2 regions of the Lysobacter sp. CA196 genome follow, and region 1 is predicted to be linked to the other one. Evidence: riboswitches for the same ligand, from Rfam matches in the RefSeq annotation. Region 1 holds a riboswitch; the other holds the start of a gene.
The links. Region 1 has a riboswitch for cobalamin ahead of btuB (TonB-dependent vitamin B12 receptor). Riboswitches for the same ligand answer to the same signal wherever they lie in the genome.
Positions count from the first base shown of each region.

Region 2: it holds a riboswitch for cobalamin, as region 1 does, so the genes downstream of both, ACTOWK_RS18345 (ribonucleoside-diphosphate reductase subunit alpha) here and btuB (TonB-dependent vitamin B12 receptor) in region 1, are expected to answer to the same signal.

Region 1 is NZ_JBQJIN010000002.1:189,340-195,068, forward strand. It holds gene ACTOWK_RS03525 (TonB-dependent receptor plug domain-containing protein) at 248-2,623, opposite strand; cobalamin riboswitch at 2,957-3,199, shown strand; gene btuB (TonB-dependent vitamin B12 receptor) at 3,337-5,205, shown strand; gene ACTOWK_RS03535 (hypothetical protein) at 5,282-5,729, shown strand, end outside.
Region 2 is NZ_JBQJIN010000024.1:75,326-81,054, reverse strand. It holds gene ACTOWK_RS18355 (DUF3999 domain-containing protein) at 1-365, opposite strand, end outside; gene ACTOWK_RS18350 (DUF2339 domain-containing protein) at 376-3,162, opposite strand; cobalamin riboswitch at 3,298-3,520, shown strand; gene ACTOWK_RS18345 (ribonucleoside-diphosphate reductase subunit alpha) at 3,820-5,729, shown strand, end outside.

The DNA.
Region 1 (5,729 bases):
AACATCAACATCTAAAGCTTCCGTCCGCTGACGCGGCCGGGTTACTTTCTTTTGCTGGCCCAAAAGAAAGCTAACCAAAGAAAAGGCCTTCCTTGACGAAGCTCCCCTGCGAGGTCGCAGCTGGCGCCGGGATTTTCCGATAAGACATCCATGTCTTATCGGAAAACGGCGCACGTCCTGTGCGCCGCCCTCCGGCTCTACGGCTGACCAGTAAATCAGCAGAGCAAATCAAAATCACCCACGGCGCTTACCACTTATAGCCGACCTTGATGTAGCCGAAGGCGCCGTTGAAGCCGAACGGGGAGGCGGTGTTGTAGGGCAGGTAGTTGCGGGTGCCGCGCACCAGCTTGGACTCGTCGGGGTAGGCATCGAGCACGTTGTCGCCCCCGACGGTGAAGTCCCAGTTGTCGAGGCGGTAGGTCGCGGCCAGGTCGAGGGTCCATTCGTCGCCGAAGGTCTGGTCCTGGCGCGGGTCGGTCGCGTGCAACTCGGTGAACTCGCCGTAGCGGGTGGTGGTGGCGGTGAAGTTCCAGTTGCCGGTCTTCCAGTCGCCGGCGAGGAAGAACTTGTCGCGCGGCGCGCCCTGGGTGATGCGGCCGATTTCGGTGCGGCCGATGCGCACCGCGGCCGGGTCGATTGCCGCCAGGCGCGGCGGGTTCGGGGCGATCTTGTCGATCTCGGTCTTCGAATAGTTGTAGCCGGCGGTGAGGTTGAACTTGCCCGAGCCGACGTCCCAGCCGTAGGTGGCGATGATGTCCACGCCCTTGGTGTCGGTGTCGACGGCGTTGGTGAAGTAACGGCCGCCGCCGATGCCGGGATAGCCGTTGGCGTTGAGGTAGTTGCGCACCGCGGTGCTGGTCAGGTTTTCCGACAGCAGGATGCGGTCCTTCACCTGGATGTTGTAGGCATCGATGGTGATGTAGAGCTGGTCGGCCGGCTGCAGTACCAGGCCCAGGCTGTAGTTGGTCGATTCTTCCGCCTTCAGCGCTTCCGAACCCAGGGCGATGGCGGCCGGGTTGTCGACGCGGAAGGTGCCGATTTCATACGGGATGCCGCTGATGAAGTTGGTGGCGATCGACTGGAAGAACTGCTGCTGCAGCGACGGCGCGCGGAAGCCGGTCGAGGCGGTGGCGCGCAGCGCGACCTTGTCGGTGAAGGCGTAGCGGCCGGACAGCTTGCCCGAGGTGGTTTCGCCGAAATCGCTGTAGGTCTCGTAACGCGCGGCGGCGCCGAGCGAGAACTTGTCGGTCAGGTCGGCTTCGGCGTCGATATAGACCGAATAGCTGTGGCGGTCGAAGTCGCCGGCGTCGCTGGCGCGGAAGCCGGAAAACACCTGCGCGCCCGGGATGATCTGGCCGTTCGGCGCAGCCACGCCGCCATTGGCGTAGGACAGCGGCTCGCCGGCGCGTTCGGAGAATTCCTCGCCGCGCCATTCCGCGCCCCAGGCGAGGGTCACCGGGTACTGCCAGCCGAAGTCGATCGACTTGGTGAAGTCCAGGTTGAGCACGTGCTGGGTGACTTCCAGCGCGCCGGCGTAGAACTGCGTCGGCGAGGTCGGGCCCAGGCTGCGGTTGAGGGTGTTCTCGATGTCGAAGGTCAGGCCGTTGTGGCCGTAGTTGTAGCTCAGGTCGATCTGGGTGCCGCCGGCGGTTTCGCTGCGCAGGCCGAACACCGCGGCGCGGTCCTTGCTGACGTTGTGGATCTGCGGCAGGAAGCCGTTCGGGTAGATCGCCGGGATGTTGCGCGGGTCGCCGGCGAAGCGGAAATAGCCGTTCGACAGCACGTCGCGTTCGCTGTAGCTGCCGAACGAATAGAAGCTCAGGTAGTCGGTCGGGTTGTATTCGCCGTTGTAGGCGAACGCGCCCTGGTCGATCTCGGGATCGCCGTAGCGCTGCTCGACGCGGCCCTGGAACGGACGCGCGCGGTTGGTCTGGTCCTGGTGCCCGCCCTGCGCGGCCAGGTGCAGCCAGCCGTTTTCGCCGAGCTTGATACCGGTGTCGCCGGACAACTGGTACTGCTTGCCGTCGCCGGCGCTGTACTGGCCGTAGCGCGCGGCGATGCTGCCGCCGGTGCCGCTGCCCTTGAGCACGACGTTGATGACGCCGGCAATGGCGTCGGAGCCGTACTGGGCCGAGGCGCCGTCGCGCAGCACTTCGACGCGTTCGATCGCGGCGATCGGAATGGCGTTGAGGTCGACCGGCGAGGAGCCGCGGCCCTGGCTGCCGTTGAGGTTGATCAGGGCGGTGGTGTGGCGGCGCTTGCCGTTGACCAGCACCAGCACCTGGTCGGGGGCCAGGCCGCGCAGCTGCGCCGGGCGCACCGCGTCGGTGCCGTCGGTGATGGCCGGGCGCGGGAAGTTGAGCGAGGGCAGGGCGCGCGACAGCGCGGTGGCCAGCTCGACCGTGCCGGTGGCTTCCAGGGTTTCCGGGGTAATGATGTCGATCGGCGCGGTGGACTCGGCGACGGTGCGGTCGCTGACGCGGGTGCCGGTGACGATGACCTGGTCCAGGGTCTTGGGATCGCTTTGCGGCGCGTCTTGCGCGTGGACCGGCGCGGCGAGCGCTACCAGGAGGCCGAGGGCCAGAGGGTGACGTGAACCGGCGAAGGTGCGGCGGACGGGCATGACGACTCCTTGGTGGTGATGACAGCGATGTCATTTTGATTTAACACGAACGTAACAACCGGTCAATCAAGCGGCCAAATCTTGCCTAACGCAAGTAGTAGAAAAGTGGTAGTGGCACACTCTTTGCGGAACCCGGGGGTGGATCGGTGCCCGCTGTGCTGGGCCGGAAGGTTCGAATCCCCTCAAGTCGCCATCCGCTTTCCAGCCGTCATCCCCGCCTGCGCGAGGATGACTGGGGGGATCACGTCCCCGTGAGAGGCGCCTGGCCGCGATCCAGCACTTCAAAGCGCGCTTGCGCGAAAATCCGGTGGCATCCCCACGGCGCACCACTGCTAAGATGCACGCGCTCAAGGTGATCGCCGACACATAATCGGCGATTGAAACGGGAATCCGGTCCCCGCTCTGGCGTTCGCCAGGTCGGTCAATCCGGAGCTGCCCCCGCAACGGTAAGCGAGTACACGCACCGCACGAAGCCACTGTGTTCCGACACGGGAAGGCGCGGTACGGGAGACCCGGTCCGATCTCGGACCGACTCCGCTCGCAAGCCCGGAGACCGGCCCGGAGCGCGAACCGACAGGCGGAGGGCCGTGTCTCGGGGCATCGGCGCGCGCGCCGTCTCCGTTCCGCCGTCTCCCTGTCACGACCTGATCTAGACCGCGCGGGTGAGGCGCGGCCATGGAGAGCCGACTGTGACGTTCCGTTTTTCCGAATCCCTGCGCCTTGCGCGCCTTCCTGCGCGCTGCGCTTTCGTGCTCGCCGGCTCCGCATTCGCCGCCTCGGCGCTGGCCGCGCCCGCGGTCGATCTCGACCAGGTCGTGGTCACCGCGAGCCGCACCGCCCAGACCCAGGACGCCACGCTTGCGGCGGTGACGGTGATCGATCGAGCGCAGATCGAGCGCCTGCAGCCGTCGTCGCTGCCGGAGCTGTTGCGCGGCACGCCGGGCGCTTCGCTGGCCAACAACGGCGGCCCGGGCAAGGCGACCTCGCTATTCCTGCGCGGCAGCGAGTCCGACCATGTGCTGGTGCTGATCGACGGGGTCAAGATCGGTTCGGCGACCAGTGGCGGCGCCTCGCTGCAGGACATTCCGGTCGAACAGATCGAACGGGTCGAGATCGTGCGCGGCCCGTTCTCCAGCCTGTACGGCTCCGAGGCCATCGGCGGCGTCATCCAGATCTTCACCCGGCGCCCGCAGGGCGCGTTCGTGCCGAGCTTCAGCGCTTCGATCGGCAGCTATGCCACCCATCGCGGTACTGCCGGCGTGGCCGGCAAGAGCGAGCGCGGCTGGTATTCGATCAACGCCGCCCACGAAGACACCGACGGCATCAACGCCTGCCGCGGCAAGCCTTCGCCGGGCGGCGCCGGCTGTTTCACCAACTCGCCGGACCGCGACGGTTATCGCAGCGATTCGCTGACCTTGCAGGGCGGTTACCGCTTCAACGAGCAGTGGGACGCCGAAGCGCGTCTGTTCCGCGCCGAAAACCACAATCAGTACGACGGCAGCCAGAACAACGAGGCCGACGGCGTGCAGCAGGTCGCCGGCGCCAAGCTGCGCTACCGGCCCAGCGATCGCGTCAGCCTCAGCGCCAGCGCCGGCCGCAGCGAAGACCTCAGCGACACCTACAAGAACGGCAAGTACTCCAGCACCTTCGAAACCCGCCGCCAGCTCGGCTCGGTGCAGGGCGACATCGGCCTCGGCAGCGGCCTGCTCACCCTCGGTTTCGACTGGCAGCGCGACCGCATCGACAGCAACACCCGCTATGCCCGCGACGCTCGCATCCTGCGCGGCGCCTTCGGCCAGTGGCAGCAGAGTTTCGGCGCGCATGCGTTGCAGGCCAGCCTGCGCCGCGACGACGACAGCCAGTTCGGCGGCGAGACCACCGGCAGCCTGTTGTGGGGCTGGAACCTCAGCGAGGCGCTGCGTCTGACCGCGAGCTACGGCACCGCGTTCAAGGCGCCGACCTTCAACGAGCTGTACTACCCAGGCTACGGCAATGCCGCGCTGGCGCCGGAAACCTCGCGTAGCGTCGAGATCGGTCTGCGCGGCACCCACGGCGAGCGCCGCCAGCACGTGTGGTCGCTCAACGCCTACGAGAGCGACATCGACGACCTGATCGCGTTCGATGCATCGATCGGCCTGCCCGGCAACGTCGACCGTGCGCGCATCCGCGGCCTGGAAGCGGTGTTCGACACGCGCCTGGCCGACTGGGACTTGCGCGCCAGCGCGACCTGGCTGGACCCGCGCAACGACAGCCGCAGCGCCAGCCGCGACAAGCTGCTGCCGCGGCGCGCGCGGCAGAGCGCGCGCATCGACGCCGACCGCCGTTTCGCGGTCGCCAACGGTGCCTGGTCGTTCGGCGCCAGCGTCTACGCCGCGGGCGATCGCTATGATGACCTGGCCAATACGCGTCGCCTCGCCGGCTATGCGCTCACCGATCTGCGCCTGGGCTATGTGTTCAATGAAGCCTGGAGCGTGCAGCTGGCGGCGAACAACGTGTTCGATCGCCGTTACGAAACCGCCGCGTTCTACAACCAGCCCGGCCGCAACTATCTGTTGACCTTGCGTTACCGGCCTTCCCGCTGACGGATCAGCACCTCGGCCCGCGCCCGCGGGCTTTGCCGGCAACCACCGTGTTGCCGGCGCCTATCGAGAGTCGCCGATGAAAAACTTGCCCGGTCCCATTCAATTAAGCCTGTCGTGTCTGTTGTTGATGGTGATGATCGCCACGCGCTTTCATCACTTCGGCGATCTGCTGCATCTGCCCGACGCCTCGATGGCGGTGTTCTTCCTCGGCGGTCTGTATCTGCGCCGGCACCTGGGCTTCGTCGGTTTCCTGCTCGCCGCGGTCGGCATCGACTACTTCGCGATCACCGGGCGCGGCCTGGATTTCTTCGCGCATTACTGTGTAACGCCGTCGTATGCGTTCCTGCTGCTGGCCTATGCCGTGCTCTGGTACGCCGGGCGCTGGTATGCGCCGCGCATGCCGGCCGGCTGGCGCGGCTTCGCGCGGGTCTTCGGCGTGGCCTTGGTCGCCGCCAGCCTGTCGTTTTTGATTTCCAACGGCGCCTTCTACTGGTTCGGCGGCCGTTACGCGGAGCCGAACGTCG
Region 2 (5,729 bases), on a different contig from region 1:
CCGTCGGTCTCGACTTCGCTGATCAGCTCCCAACCCTGGGTCGCCGAGTCCGAAGGCGAGGCCGGCAAGGCGAACCACGGCAAGGCGACGCGCTGCGGTGCACGCGCCAGCGGTTGTTCGGGCGTGAGTACCGAAGCCGGTACCGGCGTGCCGCTGCCGTCGAGCACGTCGATGTCGCGCAACTGCGGACTTTGCGCCTGCCGATAGACGTTCTCGTCGAGCACCACGCGATAGGCGCCGCCGTCGTCGCGACTGAGGTTCAAGGGCCATTGCCGCGCGTAATCCTCGCGCGGGCCGGCCCAGGCCGACAGCGGCAGCACGATGAGCAGCAAGGCGCTGCGGCGGAACCCGGAAATCATACTCATGACATCGTGCTCATGCCTGGGCCTCGTGAGTGTCGCGCGGATCGCGGTCGGGACGCGTGTCGTCGAACGGCGGCGCCGGCGCACCGGGCGGCGCCGGGGCGAAATAACCGACCAGGGTGCACAGCAGGCCGTAGGCGATGAACGAGGCGATGCCGAGCAGGTTGCCGAGATGACCGCGATCGACCAGCACCAACTTGGCCAGTACCACCGCCATCAACACCGCGCCGGCCAACCACAGGCCGCGCTGGCCGCGGCGCGAACCGGCGATCCAGCCGGCCACGCCGAGCACGCTCCAGACCACGGTCAGGCTGGTCTGCACCAGGCTGGTCGAGAACATCGACGACGACCACGCCACGCCGCCCCAGTAGTGCGCGCTGCGCAACACTTCGACCGTGATCAGGACGAAGCCGGCAGCTGCGAGCAAGGGCACGCGGCGGCGGCGCAGTTCGTCGCCGACCAGCGGCGACGCCAGCCATGCGCCGAACACCGTCAACACCGCCCATTGCATCAGGCCGAGCGGATTGAGCAAAGGCAGCCACATCAGCGGATGCGGGTTGGCCGGAGTAGCGAGAGTGAAGCCGATCGCCAGCGCCAGCACGATCGCGAACGAAGCCAGCAACGGCGCACGCCAAGCGGCGAAACGCTGCGACAGGGGCTGTGCGACCAGGCCCGGGCGCCACAGCATCGCCGCCGCCATGAACAGCATCGGCAGCAACAAAGCCGCGACGGTCCAACCGGTGCCAAGCACAGGGATGCCGTTGTGCTGCCACAAGGTCAACACACGCAGCAGGGTCACGCCGATCGCCAGCGTCCACGCCCACCACCAGCCCGAATGGGCCAGGCCGAGTTCACCGCCGGCGCGTTCGCGCAAGCCGATCAGGGTGCGCCAGCCGAGCACCGCATACAGCGCCCAGGCCAGCCAGCCGAATCCGGCGAGCGGATAGTCGTGCAAATCGGTCTGCACGAACAGCAAGGGCAGCGCCGACAGCAGGGCGAACATCGCGGTCAGCGACAAGGCTTTCCAGCTGTGGCGACGGAACACTTCCGCGGCGATCCAACCGCTGGCGGCGGTCAGCATCAGCACCGCATCGGCGCTGTGGCGGTCGGGGACGAAGTCGGCGATCTCGCTGCCGGCCGCACCGAGCCACCAGGCCAGGCCCCACAGGTAATACGGCAAGGCCGGCCCTGGGCTGTCGCTGCGACGATGGCTCCAGGCGCTGGCGAAACCGGCGATGGCGATCAGCAGGGCGCCGGCGAAGCTGGCGTTGAGCAGCGGTACTTGCGCGTCCCAGACCGCGTCGCTGGCGCCGATGACGAAGGCGAATGCGGCCGCGCCCTGCAACAGGAAGCCGACCAGCTGCGGCAAGCGACGCTGCTGGCGCAAGCCCAGCCAGACCATCGCCGCGCCTTCGAGCGCGAACACGCAGGCGGTGGCCTCGGCGGCGAGCGCCAGCGGAATGGCCAGGGTGGCGAAGCCCACGGCGAGCAAGGCATACGGCGTCGACAGCTCGATGAAGCGCCGATCGCGACGCAGCCACCATGCCAGTGCCGCATACAACGCGCCCAGCCCCAGCGCGCAGAACGCCAGCGGCATGCGATCGCCTTCGAGCAAACCGGCCTGCAGCGAGAACGCGACCAGCGGCGTGCCGAACACCAGGCAGCCGTCGATGAGGTCGCGGTGCCCAGCCGGACGCTTGCGCGCGTACAGCACCGGGATCAACAGATAGAAGGCGAAGAACAGCAGCAGGAAGGGCTCGGTGGTGGAGAAATGCTCGGGGCGGTACTTGAGCACGCCCCACAAGGTGCCGATGCCCCAGGTGAAGACGAAGCCGAGCAGATTGAGCACCCGCCACGGCCGCCACCAGGCGATCGCGAAAATGCCGGCATTGAGTACGGCGTAGTAACCGAACAGGGCGACGTGGTTGCCGGAACCGGTCGACAGCCAGATCGGCGCGAGGAAACCGGCGAGGATCGCGAACACCGCCAACGCCATCGCGTTCTGCCTCACCGCCAGTACGCCGGCCCCGGCCACCAGCACCACGCTGATCGCGAACGCCGCGCCGGCCGGTATCAGCTGGTACAGCTTGAAAGCGGCGAACACCACCAACAGCAGCACGCCGATCGCGCCGCCCTGCAGGCTCAGGGCGAAACTGCGCTTGCGTTCGCGCTGGCGCCAACCGAACACCAGCCCCGCCATCGCCGCGAGGGCGACGCCGGCCAGGCGCAGCTCGATCGGCAAATGCAGCCAGCCTTGGTCGGTGGCGTACTTCAACAGCGCGGCGACGCCGGCGAACAACACCAGCATGCCGACCTTGACCGGCACATTACCCTCGGTGAACCAACGCCGCAGCCAACGCGCGGCGACGGTGAATACGTCCGGCGGCGGCGGTGCGGCAGGCGCGCGCCAGGCCGCAGGCGCGGCGCGCGCAGCGGCCGGGCGGGCGGCGACGTCCTGCGGTATCGGCGGCGGCACGCTCGCGGCCGGCGACGGCGTGGGCGCCGAGACCGGGGCAACGGGTTTGGCTGGAACGACCGCAGGAGGAACAACCGTGCTGACAGGCGGCGGACGAACCGGCGGCGCTGTCGGCGGCGGCGCTTCGCGCGCGATCCGCTCGGCCAGGGTTTCGTCCCCGCGCTGGCCGGACCTGGCCGCGCTCAGCGACTCGGCTTGCTGCGCCACGCGACGCTCGAGTTCGGACACGCGCGATTTCAGTCCGGCGACTTGCATCAGCGCCACCACCAGCAGGACCGGCACCAGCAACAACCCCAGTGCCACTAAAACGATCAGTGCTTCCATCACCCGTCCCTGTTCCGTGCATCGTGCGCTTGGTCACGAACGTTACACCAAGCCGCAAGCCTTGAAGGACAAGGCTTCACGCATTCTATACACAGCTTGTTCACCACATATCGCGTTGACGGAATCGATAAACCACACTATGTTGTGCCCGTCGGTGCCGATCGCGAGATTGGCTCAATAGGGAAGCCGGTAAGGACGCAGCCAGCGCGACGTCCAAAGCCGGCGCTGCCCCGCAGCGGTATGGGAAACGAACGCTACCAAGCACTGGACGCGCCTCGCGCCTGGGAAGCGGTAGCCAGTAGGAGACGCGAGTCGTCGTGTCCCGAGCCCGAAGACCTGCCGACAGCCGCGCGTTGCACACCGCGCGGTACCGGCCCAGGAGTCTTCGGGGGAAGACGGCCGGTGTCGCAGCACGATGGCTTCGCTGTCGTGCTCGTTCCGTTGCGGCGCCGCCACGCGCGCCGACGCGGGATGCGCCCGTCTCGGGCCGCGCGACACCTCGCCTGCAAGCCCCCGAGTTCCGCGCCCGCGGGGGCACGGCCGTGCCATCGACGACGCCGCTGCGCGGCCGGTCGCCGATGGCGCGTCCGCGTTCTCCGCGCGTCGCCCTTCGCGGGAAGGTCGGCGACCCGTGCACCCACGCCCCGGAGTTACGCCATGACCACGCTCGCACCCGAATCGTCCGCCGCCTCCCCCGCCGCCGACACCGCCGCCAAACCCGCCCGCGACCCGCAAGCCGACACCGGTTTCGCGCTGACCCCGCCCGCGGCCAACCTGACCATGAGCGTGACCAAGCGCAACGGCCGCCGCGAGCCGGTCGACCTGAACAAGATCGTGCGCGCGGTGACCCGCAGCGGCGAAAACCTGTACGCCGTCGACCCGATGCGCGTGGCCACCCGCACCATCTCCGGCCTGTACGACGGCGCGACCACGCGCGAACTCGACGAGCTGTCGATCCGCACCGCCGCCCTGCTGACCGCCGAAGAACCCGAATACGGCCGTCTCGCCGCGCGCCTGCTCGCCGGCGTGATCGAGAAGGAAGTCGCCGGCATCGAGATCCATGCGTTCTCGCAGTCGGTCCAGCGCGGCTTCGACCTGGGCCTGATCAACCAGCGCCTGCTCGACTTCGTCCAGGCCAATGCGCGCAAGCTCAACGACGCGATCGACCGCAACCTCGACGCCAAGTTCGATTACTTCGGCCTGCGCACCCTGTACGACCGCTACCTGCTGCGCCATCCGACCGCGCGCACCGTCATCGAGACCCCGCAGCAGTTCTTCCTGCGCATCGCCTGCGCGCTCAGCGAAGACGTCGGCGACGCGCTCGCCCTGTACCGGCGCATGGCCCAGCTCGACTACATCCCGAGCTCGCCGACCCTGTTCAACGCCGGCACCACCCACGAGCAGCTGTCGAGCTGCTTCCTGCTCGACTCGCCCGACGACTCGCTGGAAGCGATCTACAAGCGCTACATGGACGTGGCCAAGCTCAGCAAGTTCAGCGGCGGCATCGGCCTGAGCTATACCCGCATCCGTTCGCGCGGCTCGCTGATCCGTTCCACCAACGGCCTCAGCAATGGCATCGTGCCCTGGCTGAAGACCCTCGACGCCTCGGTCGCCGCGGTCAACCAGGGCGGCAAGCGCAAGGGCGCGGCCTGCGTCTACCTGGAGCCGTGGCACGCCGACATCGAGGAATTCCTCGAACTGCGCGACAACACCGGCGACGAAGCGCGCCGCACCCACAACCTCAACCTGGCCAACTGGATTCCCGACGAATTCATGCGCCGGGTCGAGGCCGACGCCGACTGGTCGCTGTTCGACCCGTCCAAGGTGCCGCAGCTGACCGACCTGTGGGGCGAAGCCTTCGACCGCGCCTACCACGCCGCCGAAGCGGCCGGCCTGGCGACCAAGAAGGTCAAGGCGCGCGACATCTACGGGCGGATGATGCGCACCCTGGCGCAGACCGGCAACGGCTGGATGAACTTCAAGGACAAGTCCAACCGCGCCTCCAACCAGACCCTGCGCGACGGCAACGTCATCCACTTGTCGAACCTGTGCACCGAGATCCTCGAGGTCACCTCGCAGGACGAGACCGCGGTCTGCAACCTCGGCTCGATCAACCTCTCGCACCACGTCGAGATGTACGACGATCCCAGCTCTAATAAGGGCGTGGGCGCGTTCGATTTCGACAAGCTCGCCGAGACTGTGCGCTTGGCCGTGCGCCAGCTCGACCGCGTCATCGACCTGAACTTCTATCCGATCGAGACCGCGCGCCGCGCCAACCTCAAGTGGCGCCCGGTCGGCCTGGGCTCGATGGGCCTGCAGGACGTGTTCTTCAAGCTGCGCCTGCCGTTCGATTCGGAGCCGGCGCGCAAGCTCGCCCAGGAGATCGCCGAGGCGATCTACTTCCACGCTCTGTCGGCGTCGAACGAGCTGGCGATGGAACACGGCAAGCACCCGTCCTTCGCCGATACCCGCGCATCGATCGGCGAACTGCAGTTCGAGGCCTGGGGCGTCACCCCTTCGCAGCCCGAACGCTGGGACGCGCTGCGCAAGCGCATCGCCGAACACGG